DNA from 3 places in the Paraburkholderia sp. BL17N1 genome. Region 3 is predicted to be linked to each of the others. Evidence: predicted binding sites of a transcription regulator. Region 3 holds the regulator's gene; each other region holds the start of a gene.
What was found. Region 3 encodes LexA, which represses DNA repair genes until DNA is damaged. Its sites were predicted from a motif close to ACTGTATNNNNATACAGT; they were not measured.

Region 1: a site for LexA is predicted at 5,310-5,327, ahead of B0G82_RS11155 (ATP-dependent helicase). Genes of this name have one in related genera too.
Region 2: a site for LexA is predicted at 5,860-5,877, ahead of recA (recombinase RecA). Genes of this name have one in related genera too.

What each region holds. Positions count from the first base shown of each region.
Region 1 is NZ_RBIW01000001.1:2,464,991-2,474,584, forward strand. It holds gene B0G82_RS11125 (phospholipase D family protein) at 1-365, opposite strand, end outside; gene B0G82_RS11130 (bile acid:sodium symporter family protein) at 669-1,628, opposite strand; gene B0G82_RS11135 (MATE family efflux transporter) at 2,084-3,496, opposite strand; gene B0G82_RS11140 (RNA-binding S4 domain-containing protein) at 3,785-4,003, opposite strand; gene B0G82_RS11145 (hypothetical protein) at 4,321-4,767, shown strand; gene B0G82_RS11150 (hypothetical protein) at 4,870-5,133, shown strand; gene B0G82_RS11155 (ATP-dependent helicase) at 5,368-7,512, shown strand; gene B0G82_RS11160 (DUF4088 family protein) at 7,603-8,376, opposite strand; gene B0G82_RS11165 (AzlD domain-containing protein) at 8,661-8,984, opposite strand; gene B0G82_RS11170 (AzlC family ABC transporter permease) at 8,981-9,594, opposite strand, start outside.
Region 2 is NZ_RBIW01000001.1:2,057,747-2,067,340, forward strand. It holds gene B0G82_RS09250 (DHA2 family efflux MFS transporter permease subunit) at 1-185, opposite strand, end outside; gene B0G82_RS09255 (MarR family transcriptional regulator) at 321-764, shown strand; gene B0G82_RS09260 (hypothetical protein) at 897-1,247, opposite strand; tRNA gene B0G82_RS09265 (tRNA-Met) at 1,342-1,418, opposite strand; gene B0G82_RS09270 (MFS transporter) at 1,508-3,166, opposite strand; gene B0G82_RS09275 (sensor histidine kinase) at 3,385-4,932, opposite strand; gene B0G82_RS09280 (response regulator transcription factor) at 4,942-5,724, opposite strand; gene recA (recombinase RecA) at 5,958-7,034, shown strand; gene recX (recombination regulator RecX) at 7,042-7,749, shown strand; gene B0G82_RS09295 (DUF2889 domain-containing protein) at 7,900-8,640, shown strand; gene sucC (ADP-forming succinate--CoA ligase subunit beta) at 8,637-9,594, shown strand, end outside.
Region 3 is NZ_RBIW01000001.1:3,321,043-3,330,636, reverse strand. It holds gene B0G82_RS15050 (CysB family HTH-type transcriptional regulator) at 1-882, opposite strand, end outside; gene B0G82_RS15045 (sulfate ABC transporter ATP-binding protein) at 977-2,035, opposite strand; gene cysW (sulfate ABC transporter permease subunit CysW) at 2,035-3,090, opposite strand; gene cysT (sulfate ABC transporter permease subunit CysT) at 3,087-3,989, opposite strand; gene B0G82_RS15030 (sulfate ABC transporter substrate-binding protein) at 4,151-5,191, opposite strand; gene lexA (transcriptional repressor LexA) at 5,506-6,156, shown strand; gene B0G82_RS15020 (hypothetical protein) at 6,263-6,607, shown strand; gene B0G82_RS15015 (DUF2939 domain-containing protein) at 6,709-7,371, shown strand; gene B0G82_RS15010 (universal stress protein) at 7,545-8,009, opposite strand; gene nodI (nodulation factor ABC transporter ATP-binding protein NodI) at 8,296-9,210, shown strand; gene B0G82_RS15000 (ABC transporter permease) at 9,302-9,594, shown strand, end outside.

The DNA.
Region 1 (9,594 bases), 860 kb from region 3:
GCCGCATAAAGCGCGGCACCGAGCAGCAGCTTGCCGGTGGTGTCCTCGTTGGCGATGTAGTACTGCATGTCGAGGGTTTTGGTCGCGGCGCGTGCGAGCGCGATGCGCATCTGCAAGGCGTCGGTGCCGCTTGCGAGCACACGGAAACCGGATTGATCCGGATGCGCGGCTTCGAGCGGCGCGAGCGCCGTGCGCAGCGGTGTCGTTTCCGTGGCGGCGAGTGCGTGGGTGACCTGACGGTCGAATGCGGTGGCGGGCGGTCGGCTCGCGCAGGCAGTCAAAAATGCCGTTGCGCAGCACAGAAGGAAGAAATGTCTCGTTGTCCCCAAGGCGGATTTTCTTTGAGGCATGCCGGACTCGCCCATGCGTTGCAGTGCGGCCCGGCTTTGATCTTGATGCGACGGCACGCTTTTCCCCTAGTTTGCAGACTTGTCATGGCGGCAGCGGGCGAACGGCTCACGCTGCCGAGAAATGCATTCTAAGGGGAATCAGGCTGATGGGCTTTTGATCTTGCAGATGGGCGCGGCGGCGCGTTTTCGCCTTGAAGCACGCGCGTTGCGGGCTTTGCGGTTACGTCATGGAGACAACCGCAGAAACTGTGATTGAACGACGATCGTGCAGGCCGCGCGCATCGGGCCGTGACAGGTGCGACGCGCGCGGCTCGCCTGTTATCCGCGTTCGGCGTTCAACACTTCTCCGCCGTCCACATGCGTCGAACCTTTCGCGGGACGTCCTGCCCAGTACCCCGCGAGCAGCGAGCCCGACAGGTTGTGCCACACCGAAAACAGCGCGCCGGGCAAGGCCGCGATCGGCGTGAAATAGAGCTTGCCGAGCGTCGCGGCGAGGCCCGAGTTCTGCATGCCCACTTCGATTGCGAGCGTGCGGCACACGGCTTCGTCAAAACCAAGCAGACGGCCGCCCCAGTAGCCGCCGAGCAAACCGATCCCGTTATGCATCACCACGCCCAGCATCACCACGAGGCCGACCGACGCGATGCTCTTTTGCGTGCCGCCCACCACCGCGCCGATGATCAGCACGATCGCGACCATGGAGATCAGCGGCAGGATCGGTTCGATCTTGCGCACGAACTTGCCGAACAGATGATTGACGATCAGGCCAACCACGATCGGCAACGCGACGATTTGCAGAATGCTCATCAGCATGCCGTGCACGTCGACGGCGATCGACGCGTCCACATACAGACGCGTGAGCAGCGGCGTCGCGAAGACGCCGACGAGTGTCGACAGCGCGCTGATCGTGACCGACAACGCGACGTCGCCGCGCGCCAGATAGATCATCACGTTCGACGCCGTGCCGCTTGCCACGCTGCCCACCAGCACCATGCCGGCGGTGAGATCGGGCGGCATGCGCAGCGCCTTGGCGATCACCCAGGCCGCAAGCGGCATGACGAGATAGTGCAGCACGATGCCGGCGATCACCGGCGCGGGCCGCGTGAAGACGCGCTGGAAATCGGCCACGGAGAGCGTGACGCCCATCGCCAGCATGATGATCGTCAGCAGCGTGGTGACGTGTGGCGCGACGCCGGCGAACGAGGCGGGCGAGAAGTACGCGGCAATCGAAACGAGCACGGCCCAGAGCGGGAAAAGACGGGTGACGCGGGCGAGCATGACGGGTGGTCCTTGATTATGTTTTATGGCGAGAAGCAGGGTTGGTCGAGCGGCGCGCCACCGGCGGTGGCGCGCTTGCGGGAGTCTGCCGCGTGAACGCGGCAAGCCTTGTCGGCGGATGATGGGCCTTCGGGCGGCGCTGGCCTTTTTGAGGCGCGCGAGCGAGTTTCTGGCGTGGGGCGCGGGTGCGCGTCTCTCAGCCGGAACACGATATTTTACCGTTCGCGGCGCATTGCACGTGCGTCTATGGTTGCACGCGCAACCACGTGCGCATCGTTCCACCGGAGTCGGGCGGCGGCGCGCCGAGCGTGGCAGTACCGCGTTGCAGGTTAGGCTTCACGTGGATTTGGCCGACGACGAACCCCGCGTTGCCGGACCGCGTTACGGGCACAGTTTCGCGCCTGCTTGCCCCTGCGATCCACCTGGCGCGGCCAGCACGCGCTTCCAACCCAACGTCAAACGGGTTTCACCGGCGACCCGCCGGACGTTGCCGGCATGCGCCGCAGGCTCAGTTTGTGGAAGCGCAGCGTCATCAGCAGCGCGACGCTGGCGAGGCCGGCCGCTAGCCCCCACCACAACCCGCGCGCGCCGAGGCCGAAGTGAAACGCCAGCGTGTAGCCGGTCGGAAAACCGATCACCCAGTAACCGAAGGCGGCGGCGATCATCGGCACACGTGTGTCCTTCAAGCCGCGCAGACAGCCGGAGCCGACCGTCTGCATGCCATCGACAATCTGGAAGATTGCCGCCACGCCGAGCAGCGAGCTCGCGAGTTTGACCGTGGCCGCATTGGCCGGGTCGTCGAGGTGCAAATAGAGGCCGACGATCCAGTGCGGCGCGGCGATCAGCACGAGGCCCGACAGCGTCATGAAGGCGACGCCGAGCGCGAGCGCGACGAAACCGGCGTGGCGCGCGGCGAGCGGCTGGCCGGCTCCGGACCAGAAGCCGACGCGCACGTTGGCCGCCTGGCCGATCGCGAGCGGTACCATGAAGGCCACCGAGGCCACATTCAGCGCGATCTGATGCGCGGCCAGTTGCGACTCGCCGAGCAGGCCGACCATCAGGCCGGTGGCGAGAAAGAGCGTCGACTCGACGCCGTAGGTAATCGCGACCGGCCAGCCGATGCCGAACAGTTCGCCCATCAGCGGCACGTTCGGCCGGGTAGCGACGACGAAATGGCGATAACGCGGGCGCAGGTGCAACAGCGCCATCAACACGAGCGCGCTCAGCCAGACGGTGATCGAGGTCGCGGCCGCCGAACCGAGAAAGCCGAGCTGCGGCAGGCCATAGGCGCCGTGGATCAGGCCGTAATTGAGAAAACCGTTCACGCCGACGCTCGCCAGCGACACCCACAAGAGCCGTTTGGCCGCGCCGATCGCCGGCAGGAACGAGCGCATCAGGCCCACGCCGATCAGGCTGCCGAGCGCGCCCCAGCGCAGCACCGCCGCATATTCGCCGACGTTGTGCGCAAGCAGCGCGGGTTCGCCGAAGGCGAGCAGGACCGGTGTGGCGAACGAGAGCAGGAAGAACGCCGGCACCGACAGCAGCACCGACAGCACCAGGCCGGTCCAGTAGATGTGCGGCACGCGGCCTTCGTCCTGGGCGCCGCGTGCGTGCGACACGCTCACGCTGACCGAGGTCAACACGCCCTGCAGCAGCGTGACCACCACGAAAAACAGATTCGCGCCGAGGCCGCCGGCCGCGAGCGCGTCGGGGCCGAGCGAGCCGAGCAGGATCGTGTCGGTGACGCCCATCGCCATTTGCGAAAGTTGCGCGATGGCGAGCGGCGCGGCCAGCCGCGCGGTGTCCGCAGCGTGGCGGGTCAGGGTCGGCAGCCGGGCGGCCACCCGGGTGATGCCGGATTGAGTCATGGAGCGCCTGGCGGCGGAAGTGGCGACAGCGCGACGGCGGGCGCGACGAGCGCGCGGGCGGTGGCGAGGGCAGCGGCTCGATGAGCCTCGGCGGACGCTCGAGGCAGCCGCCGGCCGGTGTGTCAGCCGATTGTTGGTCTGTTGAAACTGACAGCTTATTGCTTAGGCGCGGCGATGTCGATGGAAGAGGCACGATTTTGGTGCGCACGTTCCTCCGAGTTTTCGGACCGCGGGGTGGCAGGCCCGTGTTTTAGCTCCGCTTATTAGCTCCGCCGGTTAGCCGGTGTATCAGGCCTCGTGGACCGCAATCCGCGTGTCGCCGAGCAGGACGACCTGACCCGCGCGGATCTTGCACGTTTTACGCGTTTCGACCCGCCCGTCGACGGTAACCGCACCGTCCGCCACCATCATTTTTGCCGAGCCGCCGCTGTCCGCCAGTCCCGTTATCTTCAGGAGATTGTGCAGTTCGACGTAGTCGCCGGTAAGCGTGAAATCGAGGTTGGGCATGGCGTTTGCACCTTCAGGCAAAGGGTTCGCATCATAAGCCAGAAGCTTGCCCTGGATGAAGTTCGCGGTGCGCGCCGCCGTCATGTGAGCATCTGCAAGCAGATGTTATGCGTTTGTCAGAAAGTGAAACGTTCCGTAACGGTGGTCGTAAAACACAAACTCCACTCGTAAAGTGCAGGTCAGTAGGGAAAGCCTGCTGGATTTTTATCTGGCAGCGAGCAGACCGGGCGAGGCACGCAGACCGCGCTCCATAAGCGCTGAAATGCGCAGAGCCGGACCGGTTGCCCGCGTCACAACAACCTTGGAGAGGATTAGCCATGACCCAGATTCGTACGCTTCTGATCGGTACTGCCATTACGGCCCTTGCTTCCACAGCCGCGTTCGCACAGACCGCGCAACCGGCAGCGGGCGCGCAAGGCCAGCCGCAGGTTCAGATGCAAGGCAATGACGCGGCGCCCGCCGCGCAGGGCGTGCAGCCGGTGACGCCGGCGCCGACGCGTCTGACGGCGTCGGGCTCGACCGACCCGCTGGTGCAGAAGCGCGACGCCAACGCGAAGGCTAACGCCGAATATCGCGCCTCGAAGAAGGCATCCAAGGCGGAGTTGAAGGATCAGCAGAAGGCCGCCAAGCTCCAGTACAAGGAGCAGGTGCGCGACGCCAAGATCAATCAGAAGGCGGATAAGCAGACCGCAAACAACGAAATGAAGATGAACATGCAAGGGCAGACGGGCGACCAGTCGGACGGCACCGACGTCAAGCATTGAGGCTGAGTTTCGAGCGAGCGGCGGGGCGGCGCGGTTTGCCGCCGCGGCCGCTGCGTTACCGGACTGTTGAGTCCGGGCATCTCGATTCAACGGAGGTACCGTATGAGCATCGCCAATTCCACGAAGACCACGCTTGTCGCCGCGTTGATCGCGGGCTGCGTGTCGTCCGCTGCATTCGCGCAGGCTAGCGATCCGGCTGCGGCGCCGGCTACCCACGCCGACAAGAAGGCGGCCAAGGAACAATCGAAGGCGGACAAGAAAGCGTCCGTCGCGCAGGCCAAGGCCGACCAGAAGAAGACGGATGCGCAGGCCGACGCCGATAAGGCCGCCGCCGACGCAAACGTCAAGGACGCGAAGAAGCAATAGCAGACTTCGCGCCTCCGGCCGACGCGGGGCGCGCGGACGTCTCGATGTCGTGCCTGCGAAAAATGGCCCGTGTGCACTCGTGCGACGGGCCATTTTTTGTGCTCGCGTTCGCCCGCGCGGCCCACATGACATGCAGATCTCGCATCCGGCTAAAAAAGGGTCGCTTGTCGGCGTGGGTTGTATGGATATACAGTATGCGTCGCCGCTCTGAATCCACCCAACGCCTAAACAATCGTGCTCCCAGTCGCCGAACCCGCGCCTTCCTCGCCGTCCCCGACGTCCGACACTGCCGCCTGGCTGGCGAAGCTCAACGACGCGCAGCGCGAAGCCGTCGACTACGGCGCCGACACGCCAGCCGCACCGCCCGGCGCGCTGCTGGTGATTGCCGGCGCCGGCTCCGGCAAGACCAATACGCTTGCGCACCGGGTCGCCAATCTGGTGGTAAAGGGCGCCGATCCGCGCCGCATCCTGCTGCTGACCTTTTCGCGCCGTGCGGCGCTCGAAATGACCCGGCGCGTCACGCGCATCGCCGGCGCGGCGCTCGGTTCACGAGCCGCGCTCGCGCAAGGGCTGACGTGGTCGGGTACGTTCCATAGCGTCGGCGCGCGGTTGTTGCGCGAATACGCGGATCTGATCGGTCTTGCGCCAGCCTTCACGATCAACGACCGCGAGGATTCCGCCGATCTCATGAACCTCGTGCGCCACGAACTCGGCCTGTCGGCGAAAGAGCGGCGTTTCCCGGCCAAGGGCACGTGCTTTGCCATTTACTCGCGCGTCGTGAACACCGGCGCGTCGCTCGGCCAGGTGCTGGACAAGGCATTCCCGTGGTGCCGCGAATGGGAGGCCGATCTACGCATGCTGTTCGCGTCTTACGTCGAAGCGAAGCAGAAGCAGAGCGTGCTCGACTACGACGATTTGCTGCTGTACTGGTCGCACATGGCCGCCGAGCCGGCCATCGCCGCCGACCTGTCGGGACGCTTCGATCATGTACTGGTCGACGAATACCAGGACACCAATCGTCTGCAGGCTTCGATCCTGCTCGCGTTGAAACCGGACGGCCGCGGCCTGACCGTGGTCGGCGACGACGCCCAGTCGATCTATTCGTTTCGCGGCGCGACCGTGCGCAACATTCTCGATTTCCCCGCGCATTTCGATCCGCCGGCCAAACAGGTCACGCTGGAGCGCAATTACCGCTCGAGCGCGCCGATCCTGGCGGCGTCTAACGCGGTGATCGAATTGGCCAGCGAGCGCTACACCAAGAATCTGTGGACCGACAAGGCCTCCGCGCAGCGCCCGCGTCTCGTGACCGTCGCCGATGAGGCGGACCAGGCGCGCTACATCGTCGAGCAGGTGCTGGAAGCGCGCGAGCAGGGCATGAAGCTCAAGTCGCAAGCGGTACTGTTCCGCGCCGCGCACCACAGCGCCGCGCTGGAGATCGAACTGACCCGGCGCAACATTCCGTTCGTGAAGTTCGGCGGGCTGAAGTTTCTCGATTCGGTGCACGTGAAAGACGTGCTGGCCGTGCTGCGTTGGGCCGAAAATCCGCGTGATCGCGTGGCCGGGTTTCGCGTCGTGCAGTTACTGCCGGGCGTGGGACCCGCGACCGCGGCAAAAGTGCTCGACGAGGTCGTCGCGCGCGCGGGCAGCGGCAACCCCGCCGACACCGCCGGCGGCGCGCTGGCCGCCTTCGCCGCGCCGGCTCGGGCGCAGGAAGACTGGCATCCGTTCGTCAAGCTGATGTCGAGCGTCTACGGGCGCCAGACACCGTGGCCCGCCGAGTTCGAAATGGTGCGCCGCTGGTATGAGCCGCATCTCGAGCGCAATCACGAGGACGCGGCGATCCGTCACGCGGACGTGTTGCAGATGGAGAGCATCGCGGGCACGTATCCGTCGCGTGAACGGTTTCTGACCGAGTTGACGCTCGACCCGCCCGACGCCACCAGCGACGAATCCGGCGTGCCGCTGATCGACGAGGATTATCTGATCCTGTCCACCATCCATTCGGCGAAAGGGCAGGAGTGGCGCAACGTGTTCGTGCTGAACGGCGTGGACGGTTGCATTCCGTCCGATCTCGGCACCGGCAGCGAGGAGGAAATCGACGAGGAGCGCCGCCTGCTCTATGTGGCGATGACGCGCGCGAAAGAGGACCTGCATATCGTCGTGCCGCAGCGCTTTTACGTGCACAACCAGACGCACATGGGCGACCGTCACGTGTGGGCCTCGCGCACGCGCTTCATTCCCGCGCATCTGATGCCATTGTTCGATGCCTATGCATGGCCGCGCGTCCCGGTTCCGAGCGCGCCCACGGCGGCCGGGCTGGCCGCGGCGGCGCAGGCGAAGATCGAGATCGGCGCGAAACTCAGGAAGATGTGGGATTGAGAGCGCGACGACGCGCTCTTTAATGCCGCGCGTCTGACGCCGCCGTCGGCTACCGGCGACTCACCGGTAGCTTCCTGGGGCTCTTTAGGCTCAGCGCGGCTGCGACTGCCGCTGCTGTTGCTGCGGCGCCGGACGCGGCGGCACGAAGAAATTACGCAGCCAGGCTGCCATCCGCGAAAACACGTCGTACGGCTCCTCCACGAAGATTTCCGGCTTGAGCAGGCGCAGGAACTCCATGATCTGCTGCGCTTCCTGCTTCTGGAACGAACCGTGCGAAATACCCAGCCGCAGCAGCCCGCGCAGTTCGCCGAGCTTTTCACGTGCGGTGCCGCCCACGCTCGTTTCGCACGCCACCTTGGCCTCGTAGACACGCTGACGCAGCGATTCCACCAGCCGCCACGCCGGCGTCTGCATGACTTCCTCGAGCGCCTGGATGTCCTGCGCCGCGCTCTTGATCTGCGCCGCGAGCGGGTCGATCAGCACGGCGTCGCCTTCCGCTTCCTTGACGATGGCCGCCGCCCAGTCGCGACACTGCTTGGCGAGTTCCTCCGGCGTCCATTCCGAGCGGGCCGCGAAGCCGAAGCCGAACTCGCCCGCCTGCCGCATCAGAATCGCGACGACATCCGGAAACTCCTTGTCCAGTGTGCGTTTCGCCCAGGCGTACTGGCCGCCCTGCAACATCCGCTGAACCGCGTGTTCGGTCAGCGGCACCATGTTGTCGAGCAGCTTGGCGCGCAAAAAATCCTCAAACGACGGCGTCGCGAACTGCGGATCGAGCTTGAGCGATACCCGCAGGAAAGCATCGAAATCCTTGCGCAGCGTCGCGATGGTCTCGTCTTTGAGCGTGAGGGTGATTTGACCCATGTGTTATCCCGTTTGGTCCTGCCGCGCGGCCTCGCCACGCCGCCGGGCCGCGCGGGCCCTGAGAGACGCGGCGTTCGATGCCGGCGCGCTTGATTCCTGCCTGATGCCGCACAACCAGCGGGACGTATCCCGACGAGCGGACCTCGACTGCATAACGGCGGATCGGCGGGAAACTTAAGGGAGCGCGGGGTGGGAGCGTCCGCTATAGAGGGAAGCGTCGCCTGGCTTGCGCGGGCGTGGCGCGGGCCGGCCGACGCTGTCGCTGCCTTGAAAGCGGCGTGGGTCTATTTCAGCACGACGCATTGCCAGACAAAAAAGACCGTCAGCCCGACGGCGATGGTCAGCAGCGGCCGCCGCGTCAACGCGCTGACGAGCACCGCGGCCAGCGCGCCGACCAGTTGCGGATTACGCCAGGTCAGCTCGGCGTCGCCGCCGTGCGGTGCAACCGTCATCGGCACGATGATCGCAGTCAGCACGGTGACCGGCACGAAGCCGAGCGCCGTGCGCACCAGCGGCGGAAATACCAGCCGGTCGCCGAGCACGAAGACGGCGGCGCGGATCACCCACGTGATCGCCGCCATGCCGAGAATCAGGACGACGTAGTTCATCGCGATGCCTCCGCGGTTTTGCCGTTGCCGCGCAGGTTGGGCCGCGACGTCGACAGCAGGACGCCGATCGCCACGCCCGCGAACACCGCGCCAAGCAAACCGAGCTTGTACGGCCACGCCTGCCAGAAGAAGGCCAGCATGCCCGAGGTGATGGCCGCCGCGATATAGCGCAGCGCGGCGAGTTGCGGCACGACGATCGCGATGAACGTGGCCACCATCGCGAAATCGAGGCCGAGCGATTGCAGGCCCGGGAACGCCGCGCCGAACAGCAGGCCGCCTACGGTCCAGAGCTGCCAGTTCAGATACATGGCCAGGCCGGCGCCGAAGAAGTAGTGCGGGCCGACCGTGCCGGGCTCCCGATGCCGGTAGTGTTCCCACGCGACGGCGAAGACTTCGTCCGTGAGCAGCGCACCGAGCGCCCAGCGCCAGCGTGCCGGCAGATGCGCGACGTGCGGCGCGAGCGTGGCGCTGTACAGCACATGGCGCAGATTGACGACGAGCGTGGTCGCCCACACGACGGCAAAACTCGCATGTCCGGCAATCAGGCCGAGCGCGATGAACTGCGCGGAGCCGGCGAACACGACGAGCGACATCAACTGGCCATGCCATA
Region 2 (9,594 bases), 1.3 Mb from region 3:
TACGAGGTCAGTACCCACGTGATCTCATCCTGCGACGCGGACAGCGTGCCCTGCATGTGCGGCAGCGCCACGTTGGCGATCGTGCTGTCGAGCGTCTGGATCAACGTCGCCAGCATGATCGAGACGGTGATCATCGGGCGGTTGAGCGGCGCGGCGGCGCGGGCCGCCGGGGTGTCGGAGGACATGAAGGAGCGGGGTCGTCGATATAATAAGCATGCTTAGTATATCGACTGAGCACGTGCCTGCCATCGGGAATTATGCGGAGTCTGAATACGCCCGTTTCAACGCTAACAAACGAAGGCCTTTCGTATAATCCGCCAATGAAAACCCAACTCGATGAGCGCTTCGGCTTTCTGATTTCCGACGTCGGTCGCCTGACAGGCAAGCGTTTCGACGATCTCGCGAAGTCGTCGGTCGACTTGACGCGCGCGCAGTGCCGCGTGCTGGCCTATCTCGCGCACTACGGCGACACCAATCAGGCGCGGCTTGCGGACCTGCTCGAGGTCGCGCCGATTTCGGCGGGGCGTTTGCTGGATCGGATGGAAGAGGGCGGCTGGATCGAGCGGACGGCCAATCCGCAGGACCGCCGCGAGCGCCAGGTGAACATGACGCCGAAGGCCGAGCGCACGCTCGGCAAGGCGCGCAAAGTCGGCGACGAAGTCGCGCTTGAAGCGCTGAACGGCTTCACCGATGAAGAAGCGAAGCAGTTGATCGCGTTGTTGCAGCGGGTGCGGGGGAATTTGAGCCGGTTGGTGGATCGGTAACAGGCGGCACGCGGCTGGTTGAGCGGGGTGTCGATTGCGCCGCCGCCGGCTTCTTTCAAACCGTAGCTTCAAAGTCCGTAGGTCGGCACAGAGCGTGCGGTTGACGGCGCGCTTTGGCGCGCCGCGTGCCGACTATTTCGACTCGGGCGTCCCCGACGCTCCCGACGGCGGCACCAGTTCGAAACACGCCGGCGGCGCGACGGACGTTCTGGTTTTTGCGTCGGTCTGCTGCGGGTCAATACATTTGAATGCGCTCTGATCGCGCTGGACGAAAATCGTGTCGGCTGACCCAGCGCTGCCATGGGCGCCATTCAGGACAGCGACGATCTTGTAGCCGTCCTGCAGCAATGTGGAGAGGGTGGTTGCGCTGGTGCGCCACTGACTGTCGGGCGGTGTCTGAGCCTGAGCGGCGAAGGCGGCCGTGCCGCCGAGCAAAGCGATGGAAGCGGTGGCCGCGGCAAGCACGGCGGTGCGGAACGTCATCAAGAAACCTCCTTGAAGTTGCTGTAGTTGCAGTTCGGAAAGCCAAAACAAAAAAGCCGCTGAACCTTGCGGATCAGCGGCTTTTTCTTGCAACTGGTGGCGAATCAGGGACTCGAACCCCGGACCTGCGGATTATGATTCCGTCGCTCTAACCAACTGAGCTAATTCGCCGAAAGAAGCGAGATTATGCGGACGGCACCGGAGGCTGTCAACCCCCGGTGCACAACTTTTTCAAGAAGCTGTCACGTCCATCAGACGCGTCAATCTTTCGCGTAGATATCCGAGTCCTTGGTTTCCCGGACAAACAGCATGCCGATCACGAAGGTGACGAGCGCGATCACGATCGGATACCACAGCCCCGAAAAGATATTGCCCTTCGCCGCCACGATCGCAAAGGCGGTGGCCGGCAGGAAGCCGCCGAACCAGCCATTGCCGATGTGATACGGCAGCGACATCGACGTATAGCGGATGCGCGTCGGGAACATCTCCACCAGCATCGCCGCGATCGGGCCGTAGACCATCGTCACGTAAATCATCATGATCGTCAGAATCACCACGGTCATTGGCCAGTTGATCTGCGTGGGATCGGCCTTCGGCGCATAACCGGCGGTCTTCAGCGTCGTCGCGAGAGTCTTGTCGAACGTCTTGCCTTGATCCTTGGCGTCCGCAGCCTTGCCGTCATACGTGTTGATCACCGTATCGCCGACCTTGATCTCCGCCAGCGTGCCCGCCGGCGCGGCGACGTTCTCGTAGTTCAAACCGGCCTTCGAGAGCGCGCTCTTGGCGATGTCGCAGGAACTCGTGAACTTCGCGGTGCCGACCGGGTTGAACTGGAACGAGCACTCGTCCGGATTCGCGATCACGACGATCGGCGCCTTCGCGGTCGCCGCTTCCAGTGCTGGATTGGTGTAATGCGCGAGCGCCTTGAACAGCGGGAAGTACGTGCACGCGGCGATCAGCAGGCCGGCCATGATGATCGGCTTGCGGCCGATACGATCCGACAGCGAGCCGAAGAACAGGAAGAACGGCGTGCCGATCAGGAGCGCGATCGCGATCATGATGTTGGCGCTGCTGCCATCCACTTTCAGCGTCTGCGTCAGGAAGAACAGCGTGTAGAACTGGCCTGTGTACCAGACCACGGCCTGGCCGGCGGTGAGGCCGATCAGCGCGAGAATCACGATCTTCAGATTCTTCCACTGGCCGAAGGCTTCGGTCAACGGCGCCTTGGAGGTCTTGCCTTCGGACTTGATGCGCTCGAACACCGGCGATTCGTGCAGTTGCAGACGAATCCACACTGACACGGCCAGCAAAAGGATCGAGACGATGAACGGAATGCGCCAGCCCCAGGCGCCGAACGCATCCTCACCCATTGCCGTGCGCACGCCGAGAATCACCAGCAGCGACAGGAACAGGCCGAGCGTGGCGGTGGTCTGGATCCATGCCGTGTAGAAGCCGCGGCGTCCCGGCGGCGCATGTTCGGCCACGTAGGTGGCGGCGCCGCCATACTCGCCGCCGAGCGCGAGGCCTTGCAGCATCCGCATCGCGATGAAGATCACGGGCGATGCAAAGCCGATCGACGCGTAGCCCGGCAGGAAGCCGACCAGGAACGTCGACAAGCCCATGATCACGATCGTCACGAGGAACGTGTACTTGCGCCCGACCATATCGCCGAGCCGCCCGAACACGATCGCGCCGAACGGCCGGACCGCGAAGCCGGCCGCGAAGCTGAGCAGCGTGAAGATGAAGGCAGCTGTCGGATTGACGCCGGAGAAGAAGCTCTTGCTGATGAAGGCCGCCAGCGAGCCGGCCAGATAGAAGTCGTACCACTCGAAAACCGTACCCAGCGACGATGCGAAGATCACCCGCTTCTCTTCGCGCGTCATCGGCACGTGCGAGATTTGCCCGCCAACGGTAGCCATATGTCGTCTCCAATATTGATATGCACGCGGTTCGCCGGTAACGGCGTTCCCGTGAAACCGATTATTGGAGTGGAAACTTACGGCGTACTGACGTGGCGGGGTGAATTTGCAGGCCTGGTCTGTGTTGTGGGTTTTCGCCCAACACGCGCCTATCTGGCGCCAAACTGGCCCAATTTACACCCAACGTATCTCATTATTGAGTCGGCGAATCGACGCATTCAGGTCGCGTTAGGGTAAGTCCCGGCCCGTTCGTGCACGTGCAGACTGACGCGTACGAGCGTGCCGGCAAGCCGCGGCGAAGTTTGATAGACGTTGTCGTCGATCGTCAGCTCGCCGCCGTGCATGGTCGCGATCTCGCGGACGATCGCGAGTCCGAGGCCGCTGCCGTCGCCTTCGCGGCCGAGAATCCGGTAGAAGCGCTCGATCACCCGCGAACGCTCGGCGACCGGAATGCCGAGGCCTGTATCCTCGACTTCCAGATGCACGAGCCGCGCCGCCGCGTCGTGCCGCACTCTGACGGTGATGCGGCCGCCCGGCGGCGTATAGCGGATCGCGTTGTCGATCAGATTCGAAAGCATTTCGCGCAACATGACCGGATTGCCATTCACTTCGACCGGTTCGTCAGGCGCTTCGTAGCCCAGATCCATCTGCTTGGCGAGCGCGGCCTGAACCCAGTCGCGCACTGCACTGCGCGCGACCTCCGTCACTTCGACCGGTGTGAAAATCTGACCCGACATGCGGTTCTCCGCGCGCGCCAGCGCCAGCAGTTGCGTGACGAGCCGCGCGGCGTGCTCCGAGCTGGTGGCGATCTGCTCAAGCGAGCGATGCACCTCCGCGGAGGCGTCCTGACGCAGCGCCAGCTCGGCCTGCGTGCGCAAGCCGGCAAGCGGGGTCTTCATCTGATGCGCGGCGTCGGCGATAAAGCGTTTTTGCAGCTCCATGTTCTGTTCGAGACGCGTCAGCAGATCGTTGAACGAGGTCACGAGCGGCTCGATTTCCGGCGGCGCGCGCCGCGCCTCGAGCGGCGACAGGTCGTCCGGGCGGCGCGCGCGGATATGCGCCTGTAGCGCGTGCAGCGGCGCGAGCCCGCGCGAGAGCCCGAACCACACCAGCAGGATCGCGAGCGGCAGAATCACGAACTGCGGCAAGATCACGCCTTTGATGATGTCGTTGGCGAGCTGGCTGCGTTTGTCGAGCGTTTCGGCGACCTGCACCAGCACGGGCTGCGCGCCGGGCGTCTGCGGAAATTCCACAGTCGTGTAGGCGACGCGGATGTCGTTGCCGCGCAGCACATCGTCACGAAATTCGACGAGACCCGGCTGCGGGCGGTCTTCCTCGTGCGGCAGCGGCATGTCGCGCTCGCCGCCCACCAGTTCGCCGCGCGTGCCGAGCACCTGATAGAACACACTGTCGACATTGTCCGCGCGCAGAAAGTCGCGCGTGGAGTCGGGCAGCGTCAGTTCCGCCACGCCGTTCACCGGATGAATCTGGCGGGCCAGCACGTAGGCGTCCGTTTCCAGCGCGCGGTCGAACGGGCCGTTCGCGATCGACTTCGCGACCAGATAGGTGACCGCGAGACTCATTGGCCAAAGCAGTAGCAGCGGCGCCAGCATCCAGTCGAGAATCTCGCCGAACAGCGAGCGCGGGCGCGCCTCGGCGGCGGCTTCGGTTTCGTCGGGCGGGGCGAACGGGTTGGCGTAGCGCTCGTCGCGCGCCTCGTCGAGGTCCGCCGCGTGCGCCGTAGCGCGATCTGCGCGTGCGGACATGGGCGGCCTCTATTTGTAGTGATGGCTCGCCGGCATTGCGCCGGACGGCGGCGCGGCGGGCGGTTCGGGCTCGGCGGGTGCGGGCGTGGTCGTAGCGTTCGCGCTCGTGCTTGCGCTCGGCGCTGACGCGGCCTTCTCAAGACAGTAGCCCAGACCGCGCACGGTGATGATGCGCACGCCGCTCGGCTCGATTTTCTTGCGCAGGCGGTGCACGTAGACCTCGATCGCGTTGTTGCTGACTTCTTCGCCCCATTCGCACAGATGATCGACGAGTTGTTCCTTCGAAACCAGCCGGCCGATCCGCTGCAGCAGCACTTCGAGCAAACCCAGCTCGCGCGCCGACAGGTCGATCACCTGCTCGTTGACATAGGCGATCCGGCCGACCTGGTCGAACGACAGCGAGCCGTGCCGCACGACCGTCGGGCCGCCGCCGGCACCGCGCCGCGTCAGGGCGCGCACGCGTGCTTCGAGTTCGTTCAGCGCGAAGGGTTTGGCCATGTAGTCGTCGGCGCCGAAGTCGAGGCCCTTGACGCGCTCGTCGACGCTGTCCGCGGCGGTCAGGATCAGCACCGGCAGGGTGGAATTGCGCGCGCGCAGGCGTCGCAACACCTCGAGGCCGGACATGCGCGGCAGGCCCAGATCGAGAATCAGCAGGTCGAAAGATTGCATCGACAGCGCGGTATCGGCCTCGACGCCGCTCTTTACGTGATCGACGGCATAGGCCGATTGGCGGAGTGATCGAACCAGACCGTCCGCGAGTATGCTGTCGTCTTCGGCAATCAGAATTCGCATGGTGCGCCAGCCTGGCCTTGCCGGCACCGCGGGGTGTCCCCCCGGCGCACAGCGGTCTCCGAAAATTATTGTGGGTAGTTGGGCAGCGCGACGGTAAAAATGCGCGTTCGCATGAGAATCGTGCTTGCCAAAACTACTGTTTTTTTATACAGTGTCTGGGTTTCGTGTGCTGTCCTTTCAAAGTGGGCTGCACATCCGCCTCAGACGCCGTTCATCATAGCAAAGGACGATTCATGGAAGAAAGCAAGAAAGGCTCGGCTGGACTGACGGCTGAAAAGAGCAAGGCACTCGCTGCCGCACTCGCACAGATCGAAAAGCAGTTCGGTAAAGGGTCGGTCATGCGGCTCGGCGCAGGTGAGGCGGTCGAAGATATCCAGGTGGTCTCAACCGGATCGCTCGGCCTCGACATCGCGTTGGGCGTCGGCGGTTTGCCGCGTGGCCGTGTGGTCGAAATTTATGGCCCGGAATCGTCCGGTAAAACCACGCTGACGTTGCAGGTCGTCGCCGAAATGCAGAAGCTCGGCGGCACGGCAGCGTTTATCGACGCGGAACACGCGCTGGACATCCAGTACGCGGGCAAGCTCGGCGTCAACGTGAACGAACTGCTGGTTTCGCAACCAGACACTGGCGAACAGGCGCTCGAAATCGCCGACGCGCTGGTGCGCTCGGGTTCGATCGACATGATCGTGATCGACTCGGTCGCGGCACTCGTGCCGAAGGCTGAAATCGAAGGCGAAATGGGCGACTCGCTGCCGGGTCTGCAAGCGCGTCTCATGTCGCAAGCGCTGCGCAAACTCACCGGCACGATCAAGCGCACGAACTGCCTTGTGATCTTCATCAACCAGATCCGCATGAAGATCGGCGTGATGTTCGGCAATCCGGAAACCACTACGGGCGGTAACGCGTTGAAGTTCTACGCGTCGGTGCGTCTGGACATTCGCCGTATCGGTTCGATCAAGAAGAACGACGAAGTGATCGGCAACGAAACGCGCGTGAAGGTAGTGAAGAACAAGGTGGCGCCGCCGTTCCGCGAAGCGATTTTCGACATTCTGTACGGCGAAGGAATTTCACGTCAGGGCGAAATCATCGACCTGGGCGTGCAAGCCAAGATCGTCGACAAGGCCGGCGCGTGGTACAGCTACAGCGGCGAACGTATCGGTCAGGGCAAGGACAACGCGCGTGAATTCCTGCGCGAAAATCCGGATATCGCTCGTGAAATCGAAAATCGTATCCGCGAATCGCTGGGCGTGAATGCCATGGCTGAAGCCGTGACCGGCGCAGCCGCTGAAGTCGCGGACGAAGAAGAGTAACCATCACGTGATACGCAAGGGCCGGCCGTTGTCCGATTCCGGACGCCACGCGGACGGCCCGCGTGATGAAGACGACGCGTCGTTCGATCCGTTCGAATCGTTCGACGCACACGACCGCGCCGCGGGCCGCAATCCGCAGCGCGTGCAGTTTGAATCCTCGCCGCCCGTAGGCTCGGATCCCTCCGAGACCACCTACACCCGCTCACGTCGAGTCCCAGGCGAAGCGAAACCCGGGCAAGACGAAGCCAAACAATCCAAACGTCCGGCACGGTCTTTAAAAGGCCGCGCGCTCGGCTATCTATCCCGCCGCGAATACAGCCGCACCGAACTGGCGCGCAAGCTGAAGCCATTCGTCGAGGAAACCGACTCTCTCGACACCGTGCTCGACTCGCTGGAAGCCGAAAACTGGCTGTCCGACTCGCGCTTTGCCGAAAGCCTGATTCATCGCCGCTCGTCGCGATTGGGCGCGAGCCCGATAGTTGGCGAATTGAAGCAGCATTCGGTCGACCAGACGCTTGTCGAAGAAGCGAGCGCGCAATTGCGCGAAACCGAACTCGCCCGCGCTCATGCCGTCTGGCAAAAGAAGTTCGGCCGGCTTCCCGAAACGCCTGCCGAACGGGCGAAACAGCAGCGCTTTCTGGCATCGCGCGGATTTTCGGGCGCCACGATCGGCAAAATCCTCAAGGGAATGGACGAGGAGTGGAGCGGCGAGTAGCCGCGTCGTCCATCGTTTGCATACAAGACCCTTTGGGGTGGCACGTTCCGCTCTCAGCCGCGCGCGGCACGGCCGTGCGCAATCGGACCTGTCCCAAATACCCAGTATGCTAAAATTCGTGGGTTTTCCAATCCGGCCTTTCCTTCCCGCATGCCGCTCTCCCAGCCCGTGTCCCGTCAGTTGCGCCATCGTCGCGCAATCAGAGCGGAAGCCTATGAGCGAGCCGATGGCCTGTGGGATGTGGAAGCGTGCTTGACTGACGAAAAACCGCGCGACGTAGTGCTTGCGTCGGGCGTCCGGCCCAAGGGTCAGCCGATCCATGAACTCTGGCTTCGCATCACCATCGATCGCAAGCTCAATGTCGTTGACGCCGAGGCGTCGTCCGACTGGGTGCCCTATCCTGGTTTGTGCCAAGCCAGCAATCCCGCCTACCGTGCCCTCATCGGGCTCAATCTCCGTCAAAACTTCCGTCGCGAGTCTGCCCGTGTGCTCGGTGGCACGGCGGGTTGCACGCATCTCACCGAGCTGTGCGCAATTCTGCCGACCGCCGCGATTCAGGCGTTCGCGGGCGAAGTGTGGAATACCGGTGACAGCACGCCGGGCGCGAACGCAGGTTCAGGAGACGGATCGTCTAACAGCACAGGCGAGCATTCCAACGATAAACCGCCATTCCAGCTGGGACGCTGCCACGCGCTGCGTTTCGACGGCGAGGCGGTGCAGCAGTTTTATCCGCGCTGGTATGGCCGCGCTCCGTATACAGCGGATCGCGCGGCATCGTCAGGCGACGGGGCAGTCCGCCAGACAGGCGAGGGCGGCAACGCGTCCGGCATGAACGACGGCAGCGGAAACGAAGTTCAATCCAACTCTCAGACTGAAGGGAATCACGCATGAAGATTCACGAGTACCAGGGTAAGGAAATCCTGCGGAAATTCGGCGTCGCGGTACCGCGCGGCAAGCCGGTCTTCTCGGTGGATGATGCGGTCAAGGCCGCGGAAGAGCTCGGCGGCCCGGTATGGGTCGTGAAGGCTCAGATCCACGCGGGTGGCCGTGGCAAGGGCGGCGGCGTGAAGGTCGCCAAGTCGCTGGATCAGGTTCGCGAGTACTCGGAACAGATCCTCGGCATGCAGCTCGTCACGCACCAGACCGGTCCGGAAGGCCAGAAGGTGAATCGCCTGCTGATCGAAGAAGGCGCTGACATCAAGAAGGAACTGTATGTCGGCCTCGTGATCGATCGCGTGTCGCAGAAGATCGTCGTGATGGCATCGAGCGAAGGCGGCATGGACGTCGAAGAAGTCGCGGAAAAGACGCCTGAGCTGATCCACAAGATCGCCGTCGACCCGGCAACCGGCCTGAAAGACGCCGAAGCCGACGAACTGGCCACGAAGATCGGCGTGCCCGCTGCTTCGCTGCCGCAAGCGCGCGCGATCCTGCAAGGCCTGTACAAGGCATTCTGGGAAACCGACGCATCGCTGGCCGAAATCAACCCGCTGATCCTGACCGGCGACGGCAAGGTCATCGCGTTGGACGCCAAGTTCAACTTCGATTCGAACGCGCTGTTCCGTCACCCGGAAATCGTCGCGTATCGCGATCTGGACGAAGAAGATCCGGCTGAAGTCGAAGCGTCGAAGTTCGACCTCGCATACATCTCGCTCGACGGCAACATCGGCTGCCTCGTGAACGGTGCTGGCCTCGCCATGGCAACGATGGACACCATCAAGCTGTTCGGCGGCGAACCGGCGAACTTCCTGGACGTGGGCGGTGGCGCCACGACCGAGAAGGTCACGGAAGCGTTCAAGATCATGCTGAAGAACCCGAACCTGACCGCGATTCTGGTCAACATTTTCG
Region 3 (9,594 bases):
TTGCGGCGCGAACATCTCGATCAACCGGTACGCGTACGCGCGCAGGAACGCGCCCTTGCGCAAACCGACCCGCGTCGTGCTCGCCTCGAACAGATGCTGCGTGTCGAGCGCGACCAGTTCCGTATCGCGCTTCGGATCGTAGGCCATTGCCGCGACCACGCCGATGCCCATGCCGAGCTCGACGTAGGTTTTGATCACGTCGGCGTCGATCGCGGTCAGCACGACGTCGGGCAACGCGCCCGCTTTCGCGAAGGCCTGGTCGATATGCGAGCGGCCCGTGAAGTCCTGATCGTAAGTGACGATCGGGAATTCGGCGATTTCGTCGAGCGTCAGATTCGGACGGCCCACCAGCGGATGATCCTTCGGCACGACCACGACGTGATGCCATGAATAGCACGGGAACGTGACGATATCCGGGAAACGGTCGAGCGCTTCGGTGGAGATGCCGATGTCCGCTTCGCCGTTGATGATCATCTGCGCGATCTGTTGCGGGCTGCCCTGACGCAGCGCCAGATGCACTTTCGGGAACACCTCGGTGAATTGACGGATCACCTTCGGCAACGCATAGCGCGCCTGCGTGTGGGTGGTCGCCACGACCAGGTGCCCGCTGTCCTGGTCAGCGTACTGGCGGGCGACGCGGCGCAGATTCTCGGCGTCGAGCAGCATCCGCTCGATCAGTTGATGTACGGCCCTGCCCGGCTCGGTGAGGCCCGTGAGGCGCTTGCCGCGTCGAATGAAAATGTCGACGCCGAGTTCGTCCTCCAGATCCTTGATCTGTTTCGATACGCCCGACTGCGACGTGTACAGCACGTTCGCCACCTCGGTCAGATTCATGTTCTGACGCACGGCTTCGCGCACAAAGCGCAATTGCTGGAAATTCATCTTGATGTCTCCGGTTCGGCCAGAGTTGAGTTATTTGAGTTCGTTTGAAACGCCGGGTCGTGTTGCTGTCGCTGCGCGCCTGACTGCGCCGCGCTCACTGCGCTGGAAACACACGCAACGCGCGCGGCACCGCGGTCACGCCGTCGCCGATCGAGAGCTGCAGATCGCGCCACGCTTCGCGATCGAGTTCGGCCTCGAGCAGGTTGCCCTCGCGGCCCGCGAGTTCGACCCGCACCGAGCCGCCGAGTGTCACCACGCGCCGCACGTCGACGACGATGCCTTCGCGATGCCCCGACGCCTGCGGATACAACTGCAGGTCATGCGGACGCACATAGGCGAACGCGGGGCCGCTGAAATCGGCCTTGATGGAAACCGGCAGCGCCGCGCCGTCCACCACGAAACCGCTTGCATCGACGTTGCCGTGCAGGCGGTTCGCCGCGCCGAGAAACTCGTAGACGAACGAGGTTTGCGGATGGTCATACACGTCCTGCGGACTGCCCACCTGCTCCACATGCCCGCGATTCAGCACGACGATACGGTCGGCGACTTCGAGCGCTTCTTCCTGATCGTGCGTGACGAAAATCGTCGAGATATGCAGATCGTCGTGCAGACGACGCAGCCAGCTGCGCAGTTCCTTGCGCACCTTCGCATCCAGCGCGCCGAACGGTTCGTCGAGCAGCAGCACTTTCGGTTCGACGGCCAACGCGCGCGCGAGCGCGATACGTTGCCGCTGGCCGCCCGACAGTTCCGACGGATAGCGTTGCGCGAGCCAGTCGAGCTGCACGAGCTTGAGCAGTTCATGCACCTTCTCGCGGATCACGGCTTCCGAGGGGCGCTCCTTGCGCGGCTTCACGCGCAAGCCGAAGGCCACGTTCTCGAACACCGTCATATGGCGGAACAGCGCGTAATGCTGGAACACGAAGCCCACTTCCCGCTCGCGCGCGCCGACCGTCGCCACGTCCTGGCCTTGCAGCACGACCTGGCCGCCGTCGGCGTATTCGAGTCCGGCGATCACGCGCAGCAAGGTCGTCTTGCCACAACCCGACGGCCCGAGCAGCGCAACCAGTTCGCCCGGCGGAAAGTCGAGCGAGACGTTATCGAGCGCGACGAAATCGCCGAAGCGCTTCTGCAGGTTACGAACGGTGATACCCATTACAGCTCTCCTTGCTTGAGCGGGTGTTGCTGCGGTGCATGCGTTGTTTGCGTTGTGTGTGATGCGCTTGTTGCGGGTGTTGCGGGTGTTGCGCTTGTTGCATTGGCCGCAGGCGTAACGGGACCCGCGTAAGCGGGCACGTCGCGCGCGGCCGACAGTTCCGCCGACATATGGCGCTCGGCGAGCAGCTTCAGGCCGAGCGTCACGAGTGCGAGCAGAGCCAGCACCGACGCCACGGCGAACGCCGCCGAGAAGTTGTATTCGTTGTAGAGAATTTCGACGTGCAGGGGCATCGTGTCGGTCTGGCCGCGAATATGGCCCGACACGACCGACACCGCGCCGAACTCGCCCATGGCCCGCGCGTTGCACAGAATCACGCCGTACAGCAGGCCCCATTTGACGTTGGGCAGCGTGACGCGGCGGAAGATCTGCCAGCCCGACGCGCCGAGCACGTGCGCGGCTTCTTCTTCGTCGTTCCCTTGCGCCTGCATCAACGGAATCAACTCACGCGCGACGAACGGGAACGTGACGAAGATCGTTGCCATCACGATGCCCGGCACCGCGAAAATGATCTGCACGTTGTGGTCCTGCAGCCACGGGCCGAACCAGCCCTGCGCGCCGAACATCAACACATAGATCAAGCCCGAGATCACCGGCGACACCGAGAACGGCAGATCGATCAGCGTGGTCAGCAGCGCCTTGCCGCGGAACTCGAACTTGGCGATACACCACGAAGCCACGAGGCCGAACACGAGGTTCAGCGGCACCGCGATCGCGGCGGTGATCACCGTGAGCTTGATCGCCGCGAGCGCGTCCGGATCGGCGAGCGATTCCAGATAGAAACCGAGCCCTTTGTTCAACGCCTGATAGAACACGGCGGCGAGCGGTACGACGAGAAACAGCGCAAGAAACAGCAGCGCGACGCCAGTCAGAATCCAGCGTACGACAGGCGGTTCGGTGACCGGATCGGGCCGGCGCGCGACGTTCAGCGGCGCACGCGGTGCCACGGCCACGGCCGCTGCCCCGCCTGCGTTCTTCACGGAATCGCGGCTCATTGCGCACCTCCGCCGACACCGATCGCCGCGACACTCGCGGCAGCAGGCGCCGGGCCCGCGCCCCCACGACTCGTGCGGCGCTGCAGATACCACTGCAAGGTATTGATAAAGAGCAGCATCAGGAACGACACGACCAGCATCACGACTGCGATCGCAGTCGCACCCGCATAATCGTATTGCTCGAGCTTGGTGATGATGAGCAGCGACGTGATCTCCGACTTCATCGGCACGTTGCCGGCAATGAAAATCACCGAGCCGTATTCGCCGAGCGCGCGCGCGAATGCAAGCGCGAAGCCTGTCAACAGCGCCGGAAACACCGCCGGCAACACAACGCGGCGAAACGTCAGCCAGCGCGATGCGCCCAGGCACGCCGCCGCTTCTTCCTGTTCGCGCTCGAACTCTTCGAGCACCGGCTGCACCGTGCGCACCACGAACGGCAAACCGATGAAGGTCAGCGCCACCAGCACGCCCGCCGGTGTAAACGCGATTTTCAGGCCGAGCGGTTCGAGGAACTGCCCGATCCAGCCGTTGCCCGCGTACACGGCCGCGAGCGAAATACCCGCGACCGACGTGGGCAGCGCGAACGGCAGATCGACCACGGCATCGACAATGCGCTTGAACGGAAACGTGTAGCGCACCAGCACCCACGCCACCAGAAAGCCGAACACCGCATTGATCAGCGCGCCGCCGAGCGCGGAAAAGAAGGTGAGCCGATACGACGCGAGCACGCGCGGCGAACTCACCGCACGCACGAACTGGCTCCAGTCGAGCGTGGCGGTCTTGAGAAAGGTCGCCGCAAGCGGAATCAGCACCACGAGGCTCAGATAAGCCACCGTGATGCCGAGTGTCAGGCCAAAACCGGGCAACGCGCTCGGTTTTCGGAAGGTCAACGTCGTCATGCTCGTTACTCGTTCAGGTTGATGCTCGTATTGCCGGCCGCCGGGCCCTGGCGGCCAAAAGCGCGCCCCATGGGGCGCGCTCGGGAGTGACGCGTCGCCGCGTCGTCCTGCCTATGTCTATGCCTTTGCCTATGCCTTTGCCGACTCCGGCAGCGGGCTTGTTACTGCGGCTGATAGATCGAATCGAACACGCCGCCATCGGCAAAGTGCGTCTTCTGCGCGTTGGTCCAGCCGCCGAACGAATCGTCCACCGTGTACAGCTTCAGCTTCGGAAACTTGGCGGTCAGCTCGGCCGGCACCTTGTTCGAACGCGGACGGTAGAAGTTCTTCGCCGCGATCTCCTGGCCTTGCTCGCTATACAGGAAGTTCAGGTAAGCTTCGGCGACCTTGCGCGTGCCGTGCTTGTCGACCACCTTGTCCACCACCGCGACCGGCGGCTCGGCCAGAATGCTCACCGACGGCACCACGATCTCGAACTTCTCCGGACCGAATTCCTTCAGCGACAGAAACGCTTCGTTTTCCCACGCGATCAGCACGTCGCCGATACCGCGTTGCACGAAGCTGGTGGTCGCGCCACGCGCGCCCGAATCCAGCACGCCGGCATTCTTGTACAGCTTGCCGACGAATTCCTTCGCCTTCTGATCATTGCCGCCCGGTTGATGCTCCGCATACGCCCACGCCGCGAGGTAGTTCCAACGCGCGCCGCCCGAGGTCTTCGGATTCGGCGTCACGATCGACACACCCGGCTTGATCAGATCGTCCCAGTCCTTGATGTGCTTCGGGTTGCCCTTGCGCACCAGAAACACGATCGTCGACGTGTACGGCGAGGCGTTATCGGGCAAGCGCTTCTGCCAGCCCTTGTCCAGCAAACCCTTGCTCGCCAGTGCGTCGATGTCGTAGGCGAGCGCCAGCGTCACCACGTCGGCCTGCAGACCGTCGAGCACCGAGCGCGCCTGGGCGCCCGAGCCGCCGTGCGACTGCTTGAAGGTGATCGTCTCGCCCGTCTTCGCTTTCCACTCCTTGCCGAACGCCTGGTTGACGTCCTGATACAGCTCGCGCGTCGGGTCGTAGGAGACGTTCAGCAGCGTCGTGTCGGCGGCGTGCGCCTGCGCCATCACGCCGAGCGCGCCCGCCGCGCCCAATGCTAGCGCCGCGATCAGTTTCTTCGTCCTGCCTGCCAGCCCCGTACCTTGGTATTTCATGTCAACTTTCTCCGCGTTGTCCGCTGAAACAGCGTGTGATGTCTTTTCTTGTGTCGCGGTCACGTGCACATGAACGTCAACTGGAGGCCCAGTCTATCGAAGGGCTTTCATCATTAAAAATAATGTTTCTTCATTTTTTAATACTCAAAAGTGGTAACGACAGCTGGATAAGGCGTTGCTGAACGAAAACGGCTGTTAAAGCATCGTTTGACGGCGCTGGAACGCCGCCCTTCGCCCCGAACTTAAAGTAAAGCTTGAATTGCGCCGAATACTGTATAAAAATACAGTCACCTGTTCATACATACAGTGGCGCCATGACCAAACTCACCGCACGACAGCAGCAGGTTTTCGATCTGATCCGCAGGGCTATCGAACGCACCGGCTTTCCGCCCACCCGCGCGGAGATCGCCGCCGAGTTGGGTTTCAGCTCGGCCAATTCGGCAGAAGAACATCTGCGCGCACTCGCCCGCAAGGGCGTGATCGAACTCGCGGCCGGCGCATCGCGCGGCATTCGCCTGCTGGCCGGTCCGGAAGACTCGCCGCACCAGTTCACGCTGCCGCACGCCAGCATCATGCAACTGTCGCTGCCGCTGATCGGGCGCGTTGCCGCCGGCAGCCCGATCCTCGCGCAGGAACATATCTCGCAGCACTACGCGTGCGACCCGGCGCTGTTCTCGAGCAAGCCCGATTACCTGCTGAAGGTGCGCGGGCTGTCCATGCGCGACGCGGGCATCTTCGACGGCGACCTGCTCGCGGTGCAAAAGCGCAGCGAAGCGAAAGACGGCCAGATCATCATTGCCCGGCTGGGCGACGACGTCACGGTCAAGCGCCTGAAGCGCCGGCCGAATGGGCTCGAACTGATCGCCGAGAACCCCGATTACGAAAACATCTTCGTTGAAACCGGCAGTGCGGAGTTCGCGCTGGAGGGTATCGCCGTGGGGCTGATTCGCCCCGGCGAGTTCTAACCCGGTTCTAACCCCGGTTCTAACCCTTTTGCGCGTTCAACAGAATAAAAAGCCGCGTCAATGTCGCATCGACACTGCATCAACGTTGCATCGTCTGGAGAGTCTCATGGAACGTCTTGCCCGCCTGCTGCCCTTTCGCCAGTTCGGTCGTCTGCGTCACCTTCGCAAGCTGGTGCCCTGCTCATTGATCGAGGCGGCCACGCGCAGCACTCCGTCGCTGTTCGACTCGCCCGAGGCTACGTCCAGCTTGCCGTCGTCGTTGCCGGCGTTTGCCCGCGTGTCGTTGAATTCCGGCCTGAATACGGCCGAGCCAGCGCGTCGCGCGCCGGTGCGGGTCTATCACGGGCCGTCGCGTCTCATCATGGTCGGCACGATGGACGCGGTATGCCGCATGATCGACCGCTGCATCGCCGACGAAGCCAACGTCCACGGCGCGGTGTTCGAGTCGTGATGACCCTGTCTTGAGCGGGCGGCGAGAGATTGCATTGCGTGGGATCGTTTTCGCGTGGCCGTGGTCCACGTTAGATCACACCTGATAGAGAGTCCCACTCGATGGCAGTTCCGAAACATACCCAACGCGGCAGCAGAGGCGGCGCCACAAAGCCGCTGATCGTCACGCTAATCGTGATCGTGGTGATCGCCGCACTGGGGTTTGCTTATGCGTCACCGTACATCGCGCTGAACAATCTCAAACGCGCGGCCGATGCGCGCGATGCGCAAACGGTCAATCAGTACGTCGACTTCCCCGCGTTGCGTGAGAGCCTGAAGGACCAGGTCGCCGGCCTGCTGACACGCCGGCTTGGCGCGCACAGCAACGGCAATCCGTTGGCCGCCATTGGCGCGATGATCGGCGTCGCATTGATTGGGCCGCTCGTGGATGCCTATGCCACACCGGACGGTGTCGCGGCCTTGCTGAACGGCATGCCGCCGCGCGGCGATCCGGGTGAGCGGCCGCCCGCGCCACCGGCCGCGAACAATCCGTCCGACGCCGCCGCGAGCGCACCGGCGCCGGCAGCGCCTCCTGCCGGCAACGCGGCGAATGGGAATGCCAACGCCACGCCCCCGCAGCCGCCGCAAACCACCGCGGGCTATCGTGGGCTCAACGAGTTCGTCGTCACGTACCAGCATGGCGCCGGCGACGCGCGTTACTCGGCGATCTTTCGGCGCGAAGGGATATTCACGTGGAAGCTGGCCGCGGTCAATCTGAACGAGTGATCGCGGCACGTCGGCTTTGTATGGCGCGGATCCCGTGATCGCGCCAATTATTCGGCAAGTCGCGGCGAGTCGCGGCGAGTCGTTCAGCGACTTCGTTATGGCGTCGAGGCCACCGGGTAGTGAGGCCGGAGTACCCGGCCGCCAGCCAACCGTCCACAATGGCGACACGCGCCTCAAGCCGCCGCTTGCTGCTGCTCCTGCGCCGAAGAACACGCCACCAGAATGCTGCACGAGACACGGTCGAGCAACGGCGTATTGCCCGCGCCCATCCACCATCGCGACAAACCCGTGCGGCAACGGTGGCCGACCACCACCAGGTCGACATGCAGTTCATTGGCGAGGTTGGCGATCTCATCGATCGGATGGCCGAATGCAAAATGCCCTTGTGCGGTCACACCTCGCTCGGTGAGCCAATCAACGCCTTCCTGCAGGATGTCGCGTGCGGTCTTTTCGAAACTGCCGCAGGCCACGTCGGTCAGCAGGCCCGCGCTTTGCGCAATACTCGAGCGCATGTCGACGACGGACAGCAAATGCGTTTCCGCTTTCAGATCCAACGCCAGGTCGGCGCCGCAACGGAGTGCTTTGCGGCCTTCGCGCGAGCCGTCGTAGCACAGCAGGATTTTCTGGTAGCTCGCCATGATTTTTCTCCCTTCGCGCGGGACGCGCGATTCTCAATTAATCATGGTGCGCCGCAATTCAGGTTGCAAGGGATGGAAAACGCTAACTGTGCGCTGACCGCCCTCTAACCACGCCCTAAACAGGTGCGCGAGCCGCTCGGAGGGTCTCCGCGCGCCGATGCCGCAGTGCAAGAAACCGGCTTCGCATTGTCGGGGCGAACCAACAGCGTCGCGCCGATGCCCTAGAATAGGCCGCCTCCCCAGCTACTCACATCATTCACGCCCTCCTTGGAGACTCGTTCGATCCATGCCTGACGCCGCCATCGAATTTCATCAGGTCAAGAAAAGCTACGGCGAAAAAACGGTCGTCGATGGACTGTCGTTTCATGTGAACGCCGGCGAATGCTTCGGCCTGCTGGGCCCGAACGGAGCGGGCAAGACCACCACGTTGCGCATGCTGCTCGGCATTGCCGCGCCGGACGCGGGCACGATCCGTCTGTGCGGCGAGCCGATCCCCGGACGCGCGCGCGTGGCGCGGGCGCGCGTCGGCGTGGTGCCGCAGTTCGACAATCTCGATCCCGACTTCACTGTGCGTGAGAACCTGCTGGTGTTCGGCCGCTACTTCGGTTTAAGCGCCGCGCAATGCCGTGCGATGGTGCCTTCCCTGCTCGAATTCGCGCGGCTCGAAAGCAAGGCGGACGCGCGCGTGAGCGAGTTGTCCGGCGGCATGAAGCGGCGCCTCACGCTGGCGCGCGCGCTCGTCAACGATCCCGATGTGCTGATCATGGACGAACCGACCACCGGCCTCGATCCGCAGGCGCGGCATCTGATCTGGGAGCGGCTGCGCTCGCTGCTCGCGCGCGGCAAGACCATTCTGCTGACCACGCACTTCATGGAAGAAGCCGAACGCCTTTGCCACCGGCTGTGCGTGATCGAGGAAGGACGCAAGATCGCCGAAGGCGCGCCGAGCGCGTTGATCGCTTCCGAGATCGGTTGCGATGTGATCGAGATTTTCGGACCCGATCCGGTCGCGTTGCGCGATGAACTGGCGCCGCTCGTCGAGCGCACCGAGATCAGCGGCGAGACGCTGTTCTGCTATGTCAACGACGCGCAGCCGGTGCATGCGCGGCTCAAGCAGCGCGCGGATCTGCGCTATCTGCATCGACCGGCGAATCTGGAAGATGTGTTCCTGCGGCTCACGGGCCGCGAGATGCAGGATTGAAGCGCATCGGTCGAGACCGGCATCGCACGCAACGCGGTACAACTATAACGACGCCCTGAAAGAACATGCAGGGGTACGCACGAGACACGCAATGGACGCACGCACCTACGAAACCGCCGGCGACACGCCATCGAATCAGGAAGCCTTCGCCGCCTTCCCCGCGAACGCCAGCAACTGGACCGCCGTCTGGCGCCGCAACTATCTGGTGTGGAAGAAACTCGCGATCGCCTCGATGTTCGGCAACCTGGCCGACCCGATGATCTATCTGTTCGGCCTCGGCTTCGGGCTGGGGCTGATGGTCGGCCATGTCGACGGCGTGTCGTATATAGCGTTTCTCGCGGCGGGCACGGTGGCCTCGAGCGTGATGATGTCGGCGAGTTTCGA